One region of the Streptomyces sp. 4F14 genome, then DNA from elsewhere that is predicted to be linked to it. Evidence: riboswitches for the same ligand, from Rfam matches in the RefSeq annotation. Region 1 holds a riboswitch; each other region holds the start of a gene.
What was found. Region 1 has a riboswitch for cyclic di-AMP ahead of ACLZOT_RS31285 (transglycosylase family protein). Riboswitches for the same ligand answer to the same signal wherever they lie in the genome.
Positions count from the first base shown of each region.

Region 1 (4,175 bases):
GTACGAGCGACGCCCTTCTAAGCAGCGTCCCTAAGGGTGTTTCAGCCCTTGAAGCGCGGGAAGGCGCTACGACCGGCGTACACCGCCGCGTCGTCGAGGATCTCCTCGATGCGCAGGAGCTGGTTGTACTTGGCGACGCGCTCGGAGCGGGCCGGGGCGCCGGTCTTGATCTGGCCGCAGTTGGTGGCGACGGCGAGGTCGGCGATCGTGACGTCCTCGGTCTCGCCGGAGCGGTGGGACATCATGCACTTGAAGCCGTTGCGCTGGGCCAGCTCGACGGCGTCCAGGGTCTCCGTGAGGGAGCCGATCTGGTTGACCTTGACGAGGAGCGCGTTGGCGGCGCCGTCCTCGATGCCGCGGGCGAGGCGCTCGGGGTTGGTGACGAAGAGGTCGTCGCCGACGATCTGGACCTTGTCGCCGAGGCGGTCGGTGAGGACCTTCCAGCCGGCCCAGTCGTCCTCGAAGAGCGGGTCCTCGATGGAGACGAGCGGGTAGGCGGCGACCAGCTCCTCGTAGTACTCCGTCATCTCGGCGGCGGAGCGCTCCTTGCCCTCGAAGAGGTACTTGCCGTCCTTGTAGAACTCGGAGGCGGCGACGTCGAGCGCGAGGGCGATCTGCTCACCGGGGACGTACCCGGCCTGCTTGACCGCTTCGAGGATGAGGTCGAGGGCCTCGCGGTTGGAGCCGAGGTTCGGCGCGAAGCCGCCCTCGTCGCCGAGGCCGGTGGACAGGCCCTTGGTCTTCAGCACCTTCTTGAGGGTGTGGTAGACCTCGGTGCCCCAGCGCAGGGCCTCGGAGAAGGACTCGGCGCCGATGGGCGCGATCATGAACTCCTGGATGTCCACGTTGGAGTCGGCGTGCGAGCCGCCGTTCAGGATGTTCATCATCGGCACCGGCAGGAGGTGCGCGTTCGGGCCGCCGAGGTAGCGGAAGAGCGGCAGGTCGGACGCCTCGGAGGCGGCGTGCGCGACGGCGAGGGAGACGCCGAGGATGGCGTTCGCGCCCAGCGAGCCCTTGTTGTCGGTGGCGTCCAGGTCGAACATGGCCTGGTCGATCAGGCGCTGCTCGGTCGCGTCGTAGCCGACGAGCTCCGGGCCGATCTGCTCGATGACGGCGAGGACGGCCTTCTCGACACCCTTGCCCTGGTAGCGGTTGGGGTCACCGTCGCGCAGCTCGATGGCCTCGAAGGCACCGGTGGAGGCGCCGGACGGGACGGCGGCACGACCCGTGCTGCCGTCGTCGAGGCCGACCTCGACCTCGACGGTGGGGTTGCCTCGCGAGTCGAGGATTTCCCGGGCTACGACGACGTCGATGGACGGCACGAGCATCTCCTTCAGTGTGACGCGGGTACGCAGACCTCGTGGGCGCTGCGAGGACGAGCCTAACCGGCTCCGGGGCTTCGGCCAGCCGACCGCTCGCCCCGTGGGACAGAACCGACCGTACTCATTGTTCATACTCGGAACAAAGAGGGGGTGACAGCTGGGAGGACGGGGGGCAAAGAAAAACCCGCTCCGGTGCGTACGGGGGAACACGCACCGGAGCGGGGGCCCGTGAGGGACGGGGGGTGACCCTCACGGCGTCTTCACTGTGAGGTCCACGGATGTGAGCGGCCTGTGGTTCAGGTGTCTACTTCAGGTGGAGCTGCTGACCGGGGTAGATGAGGTCGGCGTCCTGGACGATGTCCTTGTTGAGCTGGAACAGCTTCTGCCAGCCGCCGGCGACCTTGTGCTTGGCCGCGATGGAGCTGAGGGTGTCGCCCTTGACGACCTTGTACTCGCCGTCGCCCTTCTTGACCTTCTGGCCGGTCGGGGTGGTGACGGTCTTGGACGCCTTGGGGGTGGTGCTCTTGGGGGCGGCCGGGCGCTCGGTGGAGCGGGAGGAGGAGTTCGACTCCGTACGGCTGCTGCTCGAACCGCTCGACGAGGAGCCCGAGTTGGAGGAGGAGCCGCCGTTGTAGCTGGCGCCCGACAGGCCCACGCCACAGCTCGGCCAGGCGCCCTTGCCCTGACCCGCGAGGACCTTCTCGGCTATCTCGATCTGCTGGGACTTGGTGGCCAGGTTCGCGGTCGGGGCGTACGCGGTACCGCCGTACGCGGCCCAGGTGGAGGCGGAGAACTGGACGCCGCCGTAGTACCCGTTGCCGGTGTTGATGGCCCAGTTGCCGCCGGACTCGCACTGCGCGACGGCGTCCCACTCGGAGGCGGTGGCGGCGGAAGCGCTGCCCGCGGCCATCAGGGGGGCGGCGACGGCGACACCGGTGACACCGGCAAGCGCGACGACACGAGTGGCCTTGGACGGGCGGCGGTGCTTGCCCTTGCCGGAAAACAGCATGGATCGATCCCCTCACCGACGCCTGCGAGGTGAGCTGTCGGGTTAGGGCCGGTTGAGTTGCCCTGTCGCTCCCGCGACTTCACCCCTAGCCGGGTCCGGCGTCAACCACCGTTCCCAGCACTTACCTTGGGTCCCCCGCTCCTGCCTACGGCGCTTGACGCGACGACTGTTCCCGGACGGCCGCTGGCAGGATTCGGCGTTGCGGCAGCCGGGGCTCGGGTTGCCGAGCGGTCACGACCGTAGACATGCGCTCAGCGGATTTTCAAAGACGATCAGGGCTTCTGAGACTCATCCCACACTTTCGCCAAACCCGGACATTAGACGCCAACCGGGACGCCGAACTGCCGTGGTTCCGCCCGCTTTTACGCCTTTGCCGTACGTCGGCTCAGTCGCCGAGAGACAGGGTCTGACCGGGGACGATGGCGCTCGGGTCGGCCCCGATGAGGCCCTCGTTCGCGGCGTAGAGGGCACGCCATCCGCCGTCAAGCTCAAGGGAGTCGGCGATGGAGCTGAGCGTGTCCCCGACCCGGACGGTGTACGACTGGGGCTCGTCCGCGCTCAGCCCGCGGTGCTTGCCGGTGCCGGCGGTCGAGAGGGTCGACGCGCTCTTCGGGGCGGGGACGGAGAGCGGGGAGGCGCCCACGGCCGCGCCGACGCCCGTGTCGACGAGGCTCCAAGAGCCGGGACCCTGCACCGGGTTGTCCGACTTGTCACCGCTTGACGGTTCTGTGGGCTTGCCGTCCGGAACCTGTGGGGCGTCCGGTACGACGCGGCCGGAGCCGTTGGACCTGCCCGCCTCGGCGGAGGTGCCGGTCTCCTCGGAGGGGGCCGACGACGACGGGGTGGGGGTCGGCGTCGGGGTGGGCGTGGGGGTCGGGGTCGGCTTGGCGGCCGTGCCCGTGTCGCCGGAGGTGCCCGAACCGGGCGTCGGGCTCGGCTCCTTGGACGGATCCGACGTTCCGGACGAGCCGGACGTACCGGTCGAACCCGTACCCGTGCTGGGGCTCGGGCTCGGGGTCGTGTCCGTCGCCGCCGCGCCGTTGTCCTTCGTCAGGCCCGCCGTGAGCGCGCAGACGGGCCAGAAGCCGGGGCCCTGGTCGGCGAGGATCCGCTTGCCGACCTCGATCTGCTCGGCGCGGCCGGCGAGGTCGGGGCGTTCGGCGTAGGTGAGGCCGCCGTACTTCTTCCAGTCGTCGAGCTTGATGTGCAGTCCGCCGAACTGGCCCGAGCCGGTGTTCTCGTCCCAGGCGCTGTCCGTCTCGCAGTCGGCCACCTTGTCCCAGACCGTGGTCCCCTCGACCCCGGCCGGGTTGCCGGCGGCGCTCGCGCCGCTCGCACCGAGCAGCGGGATGGCGATCGCGGAGCCGGTCACTCCGGCGGCGACGAGCAGGGCCGGGGCCTGGCGGGGGCGACGGTGACGGCCGTTCCCGGAGAGCATGCGGGCACCTTTCTCACGGCAGTGGGGGCGGGAGTGGCTGGGCCGCTCCGGCTTGTGAACGTATCGGCATACGATCACCTGTCACAAGTTCATGCCGCGCAGATCACGTGAAGATCACGGAGTTGAGGGCGTGTCATGTTTGCGCCGGGTCACCGGGGCGGGGGTGCCGGGGTGAAGGCGACCGGCAAAGTCCGCAGGCCACGCATGATGAGGCCGCCGCGCCATCTCAACTCCTCGGGGCTCACCGCGAGTTGAAGGTCCGGCAGGCGTGTGAGAAGTGTCGCCAGCGCGGTCTGCCCCTCCAGGCGGGCGAGGGGGGCGCCGAGGCAGTAGTGGATGCCGTGTCCGTAGCCCAGATGCTGGTTGTCGCGGCGGGCGAGGTCCAGGGTGTCGGGGTGCTCGAAAC
Region 1 is NZ_JBLRVY010000021.1:33,094-37,268, reverse strand. It holds gene eno (phosphopyruvate hydratase) at 42-1,328, opposite strand; gene ACLZOT_RS31285 (transglycosylase family protein) at 1,627-2,331, opposite strand; cyclic di-AMP (ydaO/yuaA leader) riboswitch at 2,336-2,494, opposite strand; gene ACLZOT_RS31280 (LysM peptidoglycan-binding domain-containing protein) at 2,717-3,769, opposite strand; gene ACLZOT_RS31275 (cytochrome P450 family protein) at 3,919-4,175, opposite strand, start outside.

Region 2 (4,175 bases), on a different contig from region 1:
CGACAACCGCGCGGTGCTCGTCTACGAGCCCAAGCACCCGGACAGCGCCGAGGACGGGGACGTTCCCGACGACCCCGCGCGTGAAGCGACCGTAGAGGCCGGCGACGACAACGAGGAGACGGCCAAGTGACCGAGCTCGCCACCATGGACTTCCACCCGCAGCCCCAGGCGGGCGAGGCCAAGCCCTGGGCGTTCCCGGCGCCCGAGCGCGCCGCCCTCGGCAACGGCCTGACCGTCCTGCGCTGCCACCGCCCCGGCCAGCAGGTCGTCGCCGTCGAGATCCTCCTCGACGCGCCCCTGGAGGCCGAGCCGACCGGCCTGGACGGCGTCTCCACGATCATGGCGCGCGCCTTCTCCGAGGGCACCGACCGGCACACCGCCGAGGAGTTCGCCGCCGAGCTGGAGCGCGCGGGCGCCACGCTCGACGCGCACGCCGACCACTCCGGCGTCCGGCTCAGCCTGGAGGTCCCCGCCTCCCGGCTCGCCAAGGGGCTCGGGCTGCTCGCCGACGCCCTGCGCGCGCCCGCGTTCGCCGAGGGCGAGGTCGAACGGCTGGTGCGCAACCGGCTCGACGAGATCCCGCACGAGCTGGCCAACCCCTCCCGGCGGGCCGCCAAGGAGCTGTACAAGGAGCTGTTCCCGGCGACCTCGCGCATGTCGCGCCCGCGCCAGGGCACCGAGGACACCGTCGAGAAGATCGACGCCGCCGCCGTCCGCGCCTTCTACGACCGGCACGTGCGCCCCGCCACGGCCACCGCGGTCGTCGTCGGCGACCTGAACGGCATCGACCTCGACGCGCTGCTCGGCGAGACCCTGGGCGCCTGGACGGGGTCCGCCGGCCAGCCCCGGCCGGTTCCGCCGGTCACCGCCGACGACGCCGGGCGCGTCGTCATCGTCGACCGGCCCGGCGCCGTCCAGACGCAGCTGCTGATCGGGCGCGTGGGCGCCGACCGGCACGACCGCGTGTGGGCCGCCCAGGTCCTCGGCACGTACTGTCTCGGCGGCACCCTGACGTCCCGTCTGGACGCCGTCCTGCGCGAGGAGAAGGGCTACACCTACGGCGTGCGCGCCTTCGGGCAGGTCCTGCGCTCCGCCCCGGACGGCTCGGGCGCCTCGATGCTCGCCATCAGCGGCTCCGTCGACACGCCCAACACCGGGCCCGCCCTCGCGGACCTGTGGACCGTCCTGCGCACCCTCGCCGCCGAGGGACTCACGGACGCCGAGCGCGACTTCGCCGTGCAGAACCTCGTCGGCGTGGCGCCACTCAAGTACGAGACCGCCGCGGCCGTCGCAGGGACCCACGCCGACCAGGTCGAGCAGCACCTCCCCGACGACTTCCAGGCGACCCTGTACCGGCGGCTCGCGGCCACCGGCACCGTCGAGGCCACCGCCGCGGTCGTCAACGCCTTCCCCGTCGACCGTCTCGTCACCGTCCTCGTCGGCGACGCGAAGGAGATCCGGGAGCCGGTCGAGGCGCTCGGGATCGGGCCGGTGCGGGTGGTGACGGCGGAGTAGGGACACCGGTGCACGCGCGCGTAGGGCGACGGGGACGAGCCCTACGCGCGCGTGCCACCGAGCAACCGCAAGCCCCCGTGAGTTCGCTGTTCGCAGGGCCACACCCCACCCGAAACGCATCCCTCCGAGGGTGACCGTTTTCGCCCGGAGGGTATGCCTCTGCCCTGTGGTGTGCGCTACAAAAACCGCTGTGCGTTTGGGAATCGGGGGCACGCCCTCTAGCGTCGTCCGGGCTGTTCGTCGGGCAGTACGCCGCACACCGCGGCACCGGACAGCCATCGCCGAGTCCCCGTACGGCGCGAGCCAGGGGAGCCGGGGACCCACAGTCCCTGGGGTGAATCGGGCGCCCGCGCCCGTAGGAGACCTTCCTGCTCCGAACCCGTCAGCTAACCCGGTAGGCGAGAGGGAAGGAAAGGACGAACTCGACCCCATGGCGTTCACCTGCGCCACCGGCAAGCGCCGCAAGGCGACCCGGATGCAGCGTACGACCGCCCGCGCGGCGGGCATAGCGGCGCTGACGACCTCGGCGCTGGCCGCCGGATCACCCCCCGAACCGACCGCCGCGAACACGGTCATGGCCGCCGACGACACCGTCACCCTGCGCCTCGACCTGGTCGCCGAGCACCTCGAGGCCCGGGCCGCCGACCAGCGGCAGGCCGTCGAGCACGCCGCCGTACGCGCGCGCACCGAGGCGCTGCGCGTCCAGGCCGCCGAGGAGGCGAAGGCCGCGCGCGCGGCGGAGGCCCGCGCCGCCCGGGAGGCCGAGCGCGCCCGCCTGAACGCCTTCGTCGCCCCGATCACCGGCTCGTACGTCTCCACCGGCTACCGCAGCGGCGGCTCCCTGTGGTCCTCCGGCAGCCACACGGGCATCGACTTCCACGCCGCCACCGGCACCCCGGTGCACGCCGTCGGCCTCGGCACGGTCGTGGAGGCCGGCTGGGGCGGCGCCTACGGCAACCAGATCGTCGTCCGGATGAACGACGGGACGTACACCCAGTACGGCCACCTGTCGTCGATCTCCGTCGCGGTGGGCCAGACGGTCACCCCGGGGGAGCGCATCGGCTACTCGGGCGCGACGGGCAACGTCACCGGCCCGCACCTGCACTTCGAGGCCCGTACGACACCGGAATACGGCTCCGACATCGACCCGGTCGCCTACCTGCGCGCGCACGGCGTCGACGTCTGACCCGCGCGAGATCGTCCAGCCCCGGCCCCCTCGGCCGGGGCTTTCGACGTTTCGGACGCCGCCCTGTCCAAAAAATATCCATGGATTCCGGCTCGCCATCGGAAATTCCCGCTCATTGCAATAGAGTCACGGAACACACGTCAACCGTCGACGTTTCACGGGGATTAAGGCGGAGGTCCGTCATGCGTATTCCGGCGCACTCGGTGTGCACGGCCGTCCGGGACGACATCGTCGCGGGTGTCTACGAGCGCGGCAGCCGCCTCACCGAGGAACTCCTCGCGCGCCGGTACGGCGTCAGCCGCGTCCCCGTCCGCGAGGCGCTGCGCACGCTGGAGGCCGAGGGCTTCGTGGTGACGCGGCGTCACGCGGGCGCGTGCGTGGCCGAGCCGACCGAGCAGGAGGCCGCCGACCTGCTGGAGATGCGCCTGCTGCTGGAGCCGCTCGGCGCAGCCCGGGCCGCCCAGCGGCGCACCGAGGCCCACCTGAAGGTGCTGCGCGGCCTCGTCAGGCTGGGCCAGGAGCGCGCCAGGCGGGGCAACAGCGAGGATCTGCGCTCCCTGGGCGGCTGGTTCCACGAGACGCTCGCCCAGGCGTCCGGAAGCCACGCCTTGACCTCGACGCTGACCCAGCTGCGCCACAAGATCGCCTGGATGTACGCGGTCGAGCCGTCGGCCGGCCCCGTCGACTCCTGGGCCGAGCACGGCGCGATCGTCGACGCCGTCGCGCGCGGGGACGCCGAGCGCGCGCGGGCGGTCACCGCCCTGCACACCGAGCGCTCCCTCGGCGCCCACCGGCTGCGCTTCGCGGGCGCGGACCGTGTGAGGACTTCGCAACACGTCGTAAACATGTCCGGCCTGCGGCATTAACACGGGCGCCGTATACAAAGAAGAGATATTCGGCGGAAGTGTATTTTCGCTGCCCTTTTGTGAGCGCGCCGTGAATTTCTCGGCGCGCGCCTTTCGTGTGCGCTCGTGCGCCCGTGGGTCTTTGCGGGGCAATTCATTCCGGGACGCCCCGGAAATGACGGAGCCGCACCGCCCGGAAAGGGACGGCGCGGCTCCGTACACGCGCGTGGGTGGCGTCAGACGGTCTCGGGGAGCTCGTCCAGGCCCTCGGCGACCAGCTTGGCCAGCCGGTCGAGAGCGGCGTCCGCGCCCTCGGCCGCGGAGGCCAGGACGACTTCCTCGCCGCCCTGGGCGCCGAGGCCGAGTACGGCCAGCATGGAGGCCGCGTTGACGGGGTTGCCGTCCGCCTTGGCGATCGTGACCGGGACGCCGGTGGCCGTGGCGGCTCGGACGAAGAGGGAGGCGGGGCGGGCGTGAAGGCCCTCCGCCCAGCCGATGGTGACGCGGCGCTCAGCCATGATGATGCTGCCCTTCGGTGTTCAGGGTTGTCTAGACCATTTTTCCACACGTGAAGCGTTCCCGGAGGAGGCGCGACGGCCTCCCCGGGACGGCTGTCCGGACCGCGGCCT
Region 2 is NZ_JBLRVY010000003.1:130,184-134,358, forward strand. It holds gene ACLZOT_RS05290 (M16 family metallopeptidase) at 1-130, shown strand, start outside; gene ACLZOT_RS05295 (M16 family metallopeptidase) at 127-1,515, shown strand; cyclic di-AMP (ydaO/yuaA leader) riboswitch at 1,785-1,931, shown strand; gene ACLZOT_RS05300 (M23 family metallopeptidase) at 1,946-2,701, shown strand; gene ACLZOT_RS05305 (GntR family transcriptional regulator) at 2,884-3,567, shown strand; gene ACLZOT_RS05310 (HPr family phosphocarrier protein) at 3,783-4,064, opposite strand.
Region 2: linked by a shared signal. The riboswitch ahead of ACLZOT_RS05300 (M23 family metallopeptidase) and the one ahead of ACLZOT_RS31285 (transglycosylase family protein) in region 1 are both predicted to bind cyclic di-AMP.

Region 3 (4,175 bases), on a different contig from region 1:
TCCTCGGCCAGACCGAGGCGGGCGGCGCGCTCGCGCAGGCGCAGGACGGGGAGCGTGGGGATGCCCTCGCGCAGGTCCGTGCCGGGGGTCTTGCCGGACTCGTGGGAGTCGGAGGCGATGTCGAGGACGTCGTCGGCGAGCTGGAAGGCGACGCCGAGGCGTTCGCCGTACTGCGTGAGGACGTCCACGACCGTCTCGTCGGCGCCGGAGGTCATCGCTCCGAAGCGGCAGGAGACGGCGACGAGGGAGCCGGTCTTGCCCGCGAGGACGTCGAGGTAGTGGTCGACGGGGTCGCGGCCGTCGGTGGGCCCGGCGGTCTCCAGGATCTGGCCGGTGACGAGCCGTTCGAACGCCTCGGCCTGGATGCGGACGACCTCGGGGCCGAGGTCGGCGAGGATCTGGGACGCGCGCGCGAAGAGGAAGTCGCCCGTGAGGACGGCGACGGAGTTGCCCCAGCGGGTGTTGGCGCTGGCCACCCCGCGCCGGACCTCGGCCTCGTCCATGACGTCGTCGTGGTAGAGGGTGGCGAGGTGGGTGAGTTCGACGCCCACGGCGGACGGCACGACACCGGGCGCGTACGGGTCGCCGAACTGCGCGGCGAGCATCACCAGGAGTGGCCGGAAACGTTTGCCTCCCGCGCGCACGAGGTGCTGCGCCGCCTCCGTGATGAAGGGGACCTCGCTCTTGGTGGCTTCGAGCAGTCCTTCCTCGACAGCCGCCAATCCTGCCTGGACATCGGCTTCCAGCGCCTGGTCCCGCACGCTCAGCCCGAACGGCCCGACGACGGTCACGAGGGATCTCCTGTCTGCTGTTGCCCACGGGCGACTGTTGGCGATTACACGGTTTGTCGATAGGTCGCTGCCATCACTCAAGTCAGCGTATCCGGTCACGTTTCGATCACCGATAGCCCCCACGGTTACAGCACGGGCGCTATCGGATCACGCCCGTTATGCAGACGATGGATCGATAAGGCACATCATCTCCGGACATTCATACCTTGTGCACATTTTGCCGTTATTGCTATTTCGTGAGTTGAGTCACGGGCACTTCCTCCGCCCGCCCCTCCCCCACCACTCTTCCCCCTTGCCCCTGTTGGCGAGTTGACCCTTGGCGGTCGCAAAGGATCAAGCGCCCCATACACCTCACCCGGAGGTCAATAGGGGCGAGATGTGAATCAGGCACTTGTTCCGGACATGTGCTCTCGCATACGTTCCGCCGGGTCGGGCGGACGCCTAATCCTGCCGCCGCCCTTCACCACCTCATCGACGAACCACTCGCGTACGGCAGGAGCGGGGGACCCAGGTAGTACGCCGCGCCGGACACGTCCGCCGCGGCTCGGGGTGAAGCCGTGTCACCGTCCCCGGTGGCCCGGCCGGGCACCTCCCCGCCCGAACCCGACAGCTCACCTCGCAGGCGCCGGAGAGGAAAACCGCCATGCCTGCAGTCCGCAAGAAGCGTCTCGCCCGGGCCCTCGCCGTCGCCGCCACCGGCACGGCCCTGCTCGCCCTCCCGATCGTCGGCGCCACCAGTGCCTCCGCGGCCACCGGCACCTCGTCGTCCACGGTCGCCGGCTACCCGAACACCCTGGACGGCTGGATCCGCGAATCCCTCGCGATCATGGCCCAGAAGGGCATCCCGGGCAGCTACGACGGCATCTACCGCAACATCATCCGCGAGTCCTCCGGCAACCCCTGGGCCATCAACGACTGGGACTCCAACGCCGCCGCCGGCACGCCCTCCAAGGGCCTGCTCCAGGTCATCGACCCGACCTTCCAGGCGTACCACGTCGCCGGGACGGCGTACGACCCGTACGACCCGGTCGCGAACATCACCGCCGCGTGCAACTACGCGGCGGCGGTGTACGGGTCGATCGACAACGTCTTCGGCGCGTACTGAGCGAACACCCCTGTAGGAGCCCCGGTTTCGGACCGGGGCTCCTACAGGGAGCGCGTTACGGAAACATCCGTTCAAGAACGGTCGCCACTCCGTCCTCCTCGTTCGAGGACGTCACCTCGTCGGCCACCGCCTTGAGTTCGGGGTGCGCGTTGGCCATCGCGACCCCGTAGGCGGACCACTCGAACATCGGGATGTCGTTCGGCATGTCCCCGAAGGCGACCGTGTCCTCGGGGGCGATCCCGAGGCGTTCGGCGGCCAGGGCGAGCCCCGTGGCCTTGGTGACGCCGCTCGGCTGGAGTTCGACCGTGCCGGGCCCCGACATGGTGACCGTGGCGAGCGAACCGACCGCCGCGCGCGCGGTGGCCGCCAACTCGTCGTCCGTCAGCGCGGGGTGACGCAGCAGCACCTTGCTGATCGGCTCGCACCACAGGTCCTCGCGGCGTCCCACGCGCAGCGCGGGGAGCGTCGGGTGCGGCATCAGGTAGCCCGGCTCGATCAGCGTCAGCCCGTCCACACCGTCCTGGTCGACGGCGGCGTACACCTGGCCGACCTCCGCCTCGATCTTGCCGAGGGCGGTCTCCGCGAGTTCCCGGTCCAGCGTGACCGACCACAGGAGGCGGTCCTCGCTGGCGTCGTACACCTGCGCTCCCTGGCCGCACACGGCGAGCCCTCTGCCGCGCAGGATCTCCAGCAGGGGGCGCACCCGGGGGGCCGGGCGGCCGGTCACCACCAGGTGCCGCGCGCCGGCCTCCACGACCCGCTGGAGGGCGTTCAGCGAGCGGTCGGAGAAGGTGTCGTCGGCGCGCAGGAGCGTGCCGTCCAGGTCGGTGGCGACGAGGGCGTACGCGCGCGTGCCGGAAGCGGGGGTGGTGGGTGCGGCCATGATCAGAGAATACGGACCGCACCGCGCGCGGGAGGCCCGATGACCTCTCTCGCCACACCCGCGCGCGGGAGGGCCGGTTTCGCGACGAGCACCCGCGCGGGGTGACGAAAAGGTCCCCTTCGTCATCGAATCCCCATCGAGATGCCAACGCTTCTGCGAAGACTGCACCGGTTGGCAACAGCATGGGCCGCTATCTACCGCGGTGCCGTCTGGAGGGGTACGGTCCATGTGTCCAGGGGGGACTTGATCGGGGGGTCAGGTTGAACAGTGGGCGCATTCGTGTGCTGCGCGCGCAGGAGTTGGGCGAGGGGGAGCGTGAGCGGTGGCGGGCCCTGCGGGCCGCCTCGCCAGCCTTGCGCAATCCGTTCATGGAACCGGAGTTCGTCGAGGCCGTGGGGCGCGTACGGGCGCGTACGCGGGTCGCGGTGGTGTACGAGGGGCGCGAACCCGTCGGGTTCCTCCCCCACGAGCGCGGCCCGCTCGGCATGGGCCAGGCCCTCGCGCACGGCGTGTCGGACGCCCAGGGGGCGGTCCTGGCGCCCGGACTCGGCCTGGAGACAGGCGAGTTGATGCGCGCCTGCGCACTGTCGAGCTTCGCGTTCGACAACCTGGAGGCGGGCCAGGGCCTGTTCGTCCCGCACGCCGCCGCCGAGTACGCGGCCTACGTCATCGACGTCGAGAAGGGCTACGACACCTACGAGTCCGTGCTGCGCGGCCAGTCGCCGAAGTTCCTGCGGACGACGCTCGCCAAGGAGCGCAGACTCGGGCGCCAGGCCGGCGAGCTGAGGTTCGTGTTCGACGAACGCGACCCGGCCGCGCTGCGCGCCCTCATGGCGTGGAAGTCCGCGCAGTACCGCCGTACCGGCCGGCGCGACCGGTTCGCGCAGGAGTGGATCACGCGCCTGGTCGCACTCCTCGCCGACACGCGCACGCCGGAGTGCGCCGGCACGCTCTCCGTCCTGTACGCCGGGGAGCGGCCCGTCGCCGCGCACTTCGGGCTGCGCTCGTCGACCGTCCTGGCCTGCTGGTTCCCTTCGTACGACACGGAGTTCGCGAAGTTCTCGCCGGGGCTCGTGCTGCATCTGCGGATGGCCGAGGCGGCGGCGGCCGAGGGCATCACGACGCTGGACCTCGGGCGGGGGGCCGCCGAGTACAAGGAGGCGCTGAAGACCGGGGAGATCCCGGTGCACGAGGGCGCGTGGACGCGTCCGGGTGCGGGGGCGGCGCTCTACTGGCTGAGCCGTGAACCCTCGCGCCGGGCGCACCACTTCGTGCGCGGGCGCCCACGGCTCGCGAGCGCCGCCGCACGGGCGCTGAAGAGCGCCGGGCGGCTGCGGGGCGCCGGGTGAGCAGTACCGAGGGGTTCCAGCCGAGGGGTTCATGACATCAGGGGGGT
Region 3 is NZ_JBLRVY010000027.1:24,653-28,827, forward strand. It holds gene ACLZOT_RS36340 (polyprenyl synthetase family protein) at 1-791, opposite strand, end outside; cyclic di-AMP (ydaO/yuaA leader) riboswitch at 1,254-1,429, shown strand; gene ACLZOT_RS36345 (transglycosylase SLT domain-containing protein) at 1,435-1,896, shown strand; gene ACLZOT_RS36350 (HAD family hydrolase) at 1,952-2,779, opposite strand; gene ACLZOT_RS36355 (GNAT family N-acetyltransferase) at 3,040-4,128, shown strand.
Region 3: linked by a shared signal. The riboswitch ahead of ACLZOT_RS36345 (transglycosylase SLT domain-containing protein) and the one ahead of ACLZOT_RS31285 (transglycosylase family protein) in region 1 are both predicted to bind cyclic di-AMP.

Region 4 (4,175 bases), on a different contig from region 1:
GGCCCCCTTCCGTGCCCGACGGTGTCTCACGGCTGCGGCTGACCGCCCGCGCGGACCTCTCCGGGGTCGAGCTGGACCGCGCTGTGCGGGTGATCGACGCGACACGACCATGAGTCGGCGGACACGGCCGTGCTGTGTTTCCTGAGCGCCGCGCTTGATCAGAGTGCCGAGGTGAACCCTGCCCAGCTCCCCGGGGTGAAGAGCAGTGCGGGTCCGGTGGGGGACTTGGAGTCGCGGACCGCGAGGAGACCCGTGAACGGGGCGGTCTCCACACAGTTGTTGGCTCCGGTGCTGTAGCTGCTGCGCAGCCATCGAGCCTCGGGCAGTGCGAGATGCAGTGCGCTTGCGGAAGGTACGTTCCGAGGCAGTGCTGACATGGGGGTGCCTCCTTACGCGCCGTCACCTATCCCGGCGATGAAATCCAACGAGTCCTCGGGTGAAAGGGCGTGGATCTGAAGGTTGGTGAAAGCCTCCGAGTAGGCCCGGAGGTCTTCCTTCCCCTCAAGGTGATGACTACTCGTCAAGTGGTCAAGAACGACCACATCCAGATCGGAAACGCTCGAAAACGAGAAGACAACGAAAGGCCCCGTGACGCCGATATGCGCTCCGGCGGTGAACGGGAGTACCTGGAGCGTCACTTGGGGGAGCCGCGCGTCGTCGAGGAGCCGTTCCAGTTGTGCCGCCATCACCTCGGGCCCGCCCACCTGACGGCGCAGCACCGCCTCGTCGAGCACCGCGCTCAGCAGCAGCGGCGGATCCCCGCGCAGCACGTCCTGCCGGGCCAGGCGCACCTCCACCAGCGCGTCCAACTGGCCCTCGTCCGCGCCCTCCAGGGCCGAGCGGGTCACCGCGCGGGCGTACTCGGGGGTCTGGAGCAGCCCCGGGACCACCGTCGTCTCCAGCGTGCGCATCGCGCTCGCCTGCGACTCCAGGCTGATGAAGTCCCGGTAGGTGGGCGGCAGTACACCCCGGTAGGCGTGCCACCAGTGGTCCCGGCCGACGCTCTCGCCGTCCCCGGCGAGCACCAGCATCAGTTCCCGCAGCCGGTGGTCGCTCACCCCGTAGGCGTCCAGGAGGAGCGCCACATCGGCCGGTTTCGCACTGCTGGTGCCGGTCTCGATCCGGCTCACCTTCGACTGGTGCCAGCCCACCAGCCGGGCCGCCTCGCCGCTCGTGAGCCGGGCCCGATTGCGTAACGCACGCAGTTCCGCGCCCAGTTTGCGGCGGCGTACGGCGGGGCCGTGTTGCATGCCCTTCTCCTCACTGCTCCCCATTACTCCTTGCGGGCCGCCCAAATCCGATCTGTCGTGGCAGAGTTCACCGCTTCGGGCGACAGATATATGCACATCCTGGTGGATCGCCGCACAGGACGGCCGTGGAAATGGCAGTCTGACGGTGAAGCACCAGTTCCGGGACCGTACTCGAACCATCCGCCGCGTGTCGGACGCCGGTCCCGTGGGAAAGGGACGACGTCGCCATGGCAGACCACCTGGAAGCATCCGTCACCCTGCCGAGCGACCCGCTGTCGGTCGCCGCGGCCCGTACCTTCACCGCGGGCACGCTCGCGGAGTGGGGCCTGCCGCCCGGCGCGGACCTCGCCGAGACCATCCGCCTGATCGTCTCCGAACTCGCCACCAACGCCGTCCAGCACACCCTGGGTCAGTCGCCGACCTTCACCGTCGACCTCGTCCTCGACCGGGACGAACAGCTCAGCGTCGGCGTCACCGACAGCCACCCGCGCTTCCCCAAACGCCTCCCGGCCGCTGTCCAGCAGGACAACGGCCGGGGGATGGTGATCATCCGCTCGCTGACGGCGGAGTGCGGGGGGCGCCTGAAGGTGCGGCCCACGCAGGAGGGCGGCAAGACGGTGCTGTGCGAGCTGCCCTGGACGGCGGTCGCGGACCGGGCTACTTGACCCGGCCGTACCAGACGCTCTTGGTCCAGATCTTCTGGAGCCGCACCACGTCACCCGTCTTCGGCGAGTGCCACACCTTATTGGCGCCCGCGTATATCCCGACGTGGTAGACGTTCGAGCCCGAGTGGAAGAAGACCAGGTCCCCCTTCTGCCGCTTCGACGTGGAGATGTGCTTGGTCCTGTTGTACTGCTGGGCCGCCGTGCGCGGCAGGGACTTGCCGGCCTTCTTGAACGCGTACTGCGTGAGCCCCGAGCAGTCGAACCGCTTGGGCCCGGCGGCGCCGTACTTGTACGGTGCGCCCTTCTTGGACGCCGCCACCTGGAGCGCCTTCGTCGACGCGGTGGCCGCCTCGGCGCCGGAGGCGACGCCCGGTACGACCACGGAGCCGCCCACGGCGGCCAGTGCGAAGGCCGAGACCGTACCGGCTCGGACCATCATCGACGGGACACGATTGAGCGCAGTCATGCGCAACCCTTCGTCAACCGCCTGAGAAGGATGACCTGTCGGATTCGGGCTGGCGAAGTTGGCCCGGCCGTGTCACCACGGCTTCACCCCAAGGGCTGCGCGGTACGGCCATGGTGTGACCGTTCCGGCGACCCGTACTGCTCGGGTCCTCCACTCCTGCCGATGCACTCCTGTCGACTCGGTCATCCGGGCAGCGGCAGGACTCGGCGTCCACCCGGACCGCCCCGCCTCTGTGGCGGGGGCTTGTCGTCAGTCAGGGATCTTGACTCACTCGTGACCGAAATACCCAACGAATTCGAGGATTTGTGGCCTTACTCACGACTGGGCCATTCGGGTGAACAGTTCAGAGAACGGTCACGTGTCCGTCACCTGCGCAGCCGTCGATCAGGGCCGGAATGCCCCGGTCCGCACCCCGTATCCGCAGGTTGCGCAAGTCCTGAGGGCCGCCCGGGGGAAACCTCGTTACGCCGAACGGGGGACGGTTCTACGCCACCGGCCGCCGCTTCGCCGGACCCGCCGTGCCGATGCGGAATCACGCACTCCGTGACGCCCCCGTACGTCGCCGCGCGGGAGCACGGGCGGAGGCACGCGCACGGGGGACGAGGGGGCCGTGCGCCGATGTGCTCCTGTGCGGCGGCGGGACACGGGAGGGCGCGTGGGGCGCACGCGGCCCGAGTCCCCCGCGCCGCACGCGTCCTGCGGAAGGCTCAGTTCCGGGGCGGCGGCAGCGTCACCCTCGCCGTACGGCGGTCGCCGTCCAGGACCCGCAGCGCGCGGGCCAGCGTCTCGGCGTGGACCTCGTGCTCGCCGCGCTGGTGCATCAGCGTCAGGGCGTCGCGCAGCGCCGCAGCCTTCGCCACCAGCGCCTGCGCGGCCCTCAGGCCCCGGTAGGTGTCGCCGTCCCGGCTCGGGTTGATGCGGCCGACGAGGTCGACGACCGCCAGGTAGTGGTCGATCAGATCGGCCTCCGCGCGCGTCAGCGCCGGGAGCGGGGGGAGTTCCGGCAGCATCCAGACCTCACCTTCCGCCGCTCGCCCCGCGGTTGGACACGATCCGGTCGACGACGCCGTACGCGACCGCCGCGTCCGCGTCGAGGATCAGGTCCCGTTCGATGTCCTCGGTGACCTGCTCGGGGGTGCGGCCGGTGTGGCGGACGAGCAGTTCCTCCAGCAGGGCGCGGACCCGGCTCAACTCCTCGGCCTGGATGGCGAGATCGCTGGCCTGGCCCTGGAACTCGCCGGCCTCGGGCTGGCCGATCACCACCCGCGCGCCGGGCAGCATCAGCCGCCGGCCCGGGGTGCCGGCCGCGAGCAGGACCGCCGCCGACGAGCCCGCCTGGCCCAGGCAGATCGTCTCCACGTCGCAGCTGACGTACCGCATCGTGTCGTAGATCGCCGACATCGCCGTGAACGAGCCGCCCGGGGAGTTGATGTACAGCGAGATCGCCTGGTCCGGGTCCTTGTACTCCAGGTGCATGAACTGGGCCATCACGTCGTTCGCCGAGATGTCGTCGACCGGCGTCCCCAGGAAGACGATCCGCTCCTCCAGGAGCTTCGAGTAGGGGTCCAGGGTCCGCGTGCCGTTGCTCGTGCGTTCGTGGAACTCGGGCAGGACGTGACGGGCATGGGCATTCATGGGTGACCCTCCTTCGGCGCCTGTAAAAAATGTACAGGACGTACGTAGGGGAGGGGTCAGTGACGCGGCAGCTCGCGGAATCCGGTGAGCAGGGCCCGCAGTCCGAGGTCGAAGGCCAGGGTGGCGCGGCTGCGGTCGGCGGGGGTCTGGTCGAGTACG
Region 4 is NZ_JBLRVY010000023.1:126,894-131,068, forward strand. It holds gene ACLZOT_RS33515 (8-amino-7-oxononanoate synthase) at 1-113, shown strand, start outside; gene ACLZOT_RS33520 (DUF397 domain-containing protein) at 159-377, opposite strand; gene ACLZOT_RS33525 (helix-turn-helix domain-containing protein) at 390-1,250, opposite strand; gene ACLZOT_RS33530 (ATP-binding protein) at 1,478-1,915, shown strand; gene ACLZOT_RS33535 (C40 family peptidase) at 1,908-2,381, opposite strand; cyclic di-AMP (ydaO/yuaA leader) riboswitch at 2,385-2,600, opposite strand; gene ACLZOT_RS33540 (hypothetical protein) at 3,089-3,391, opposite strand; gene ACLZOT_RS33545 (ATP-dependent Clp protease proteolytic subunit) at 3,399-4,016, opposite strand; gene ACLZOT_RS33550 (TetR/AcrR family transcriptional regulator) at 4,073-4,175, opposite strand, start outside.
Region 4: linked by a shared signal. The riboswitch ahead of ACLZOT_RS33535 (C40 family peptidase) and the one ahead of ACLZOT_RS31285 (transglycosylase family protein) in region 1 are both predicted to bind cyclic di-AMP.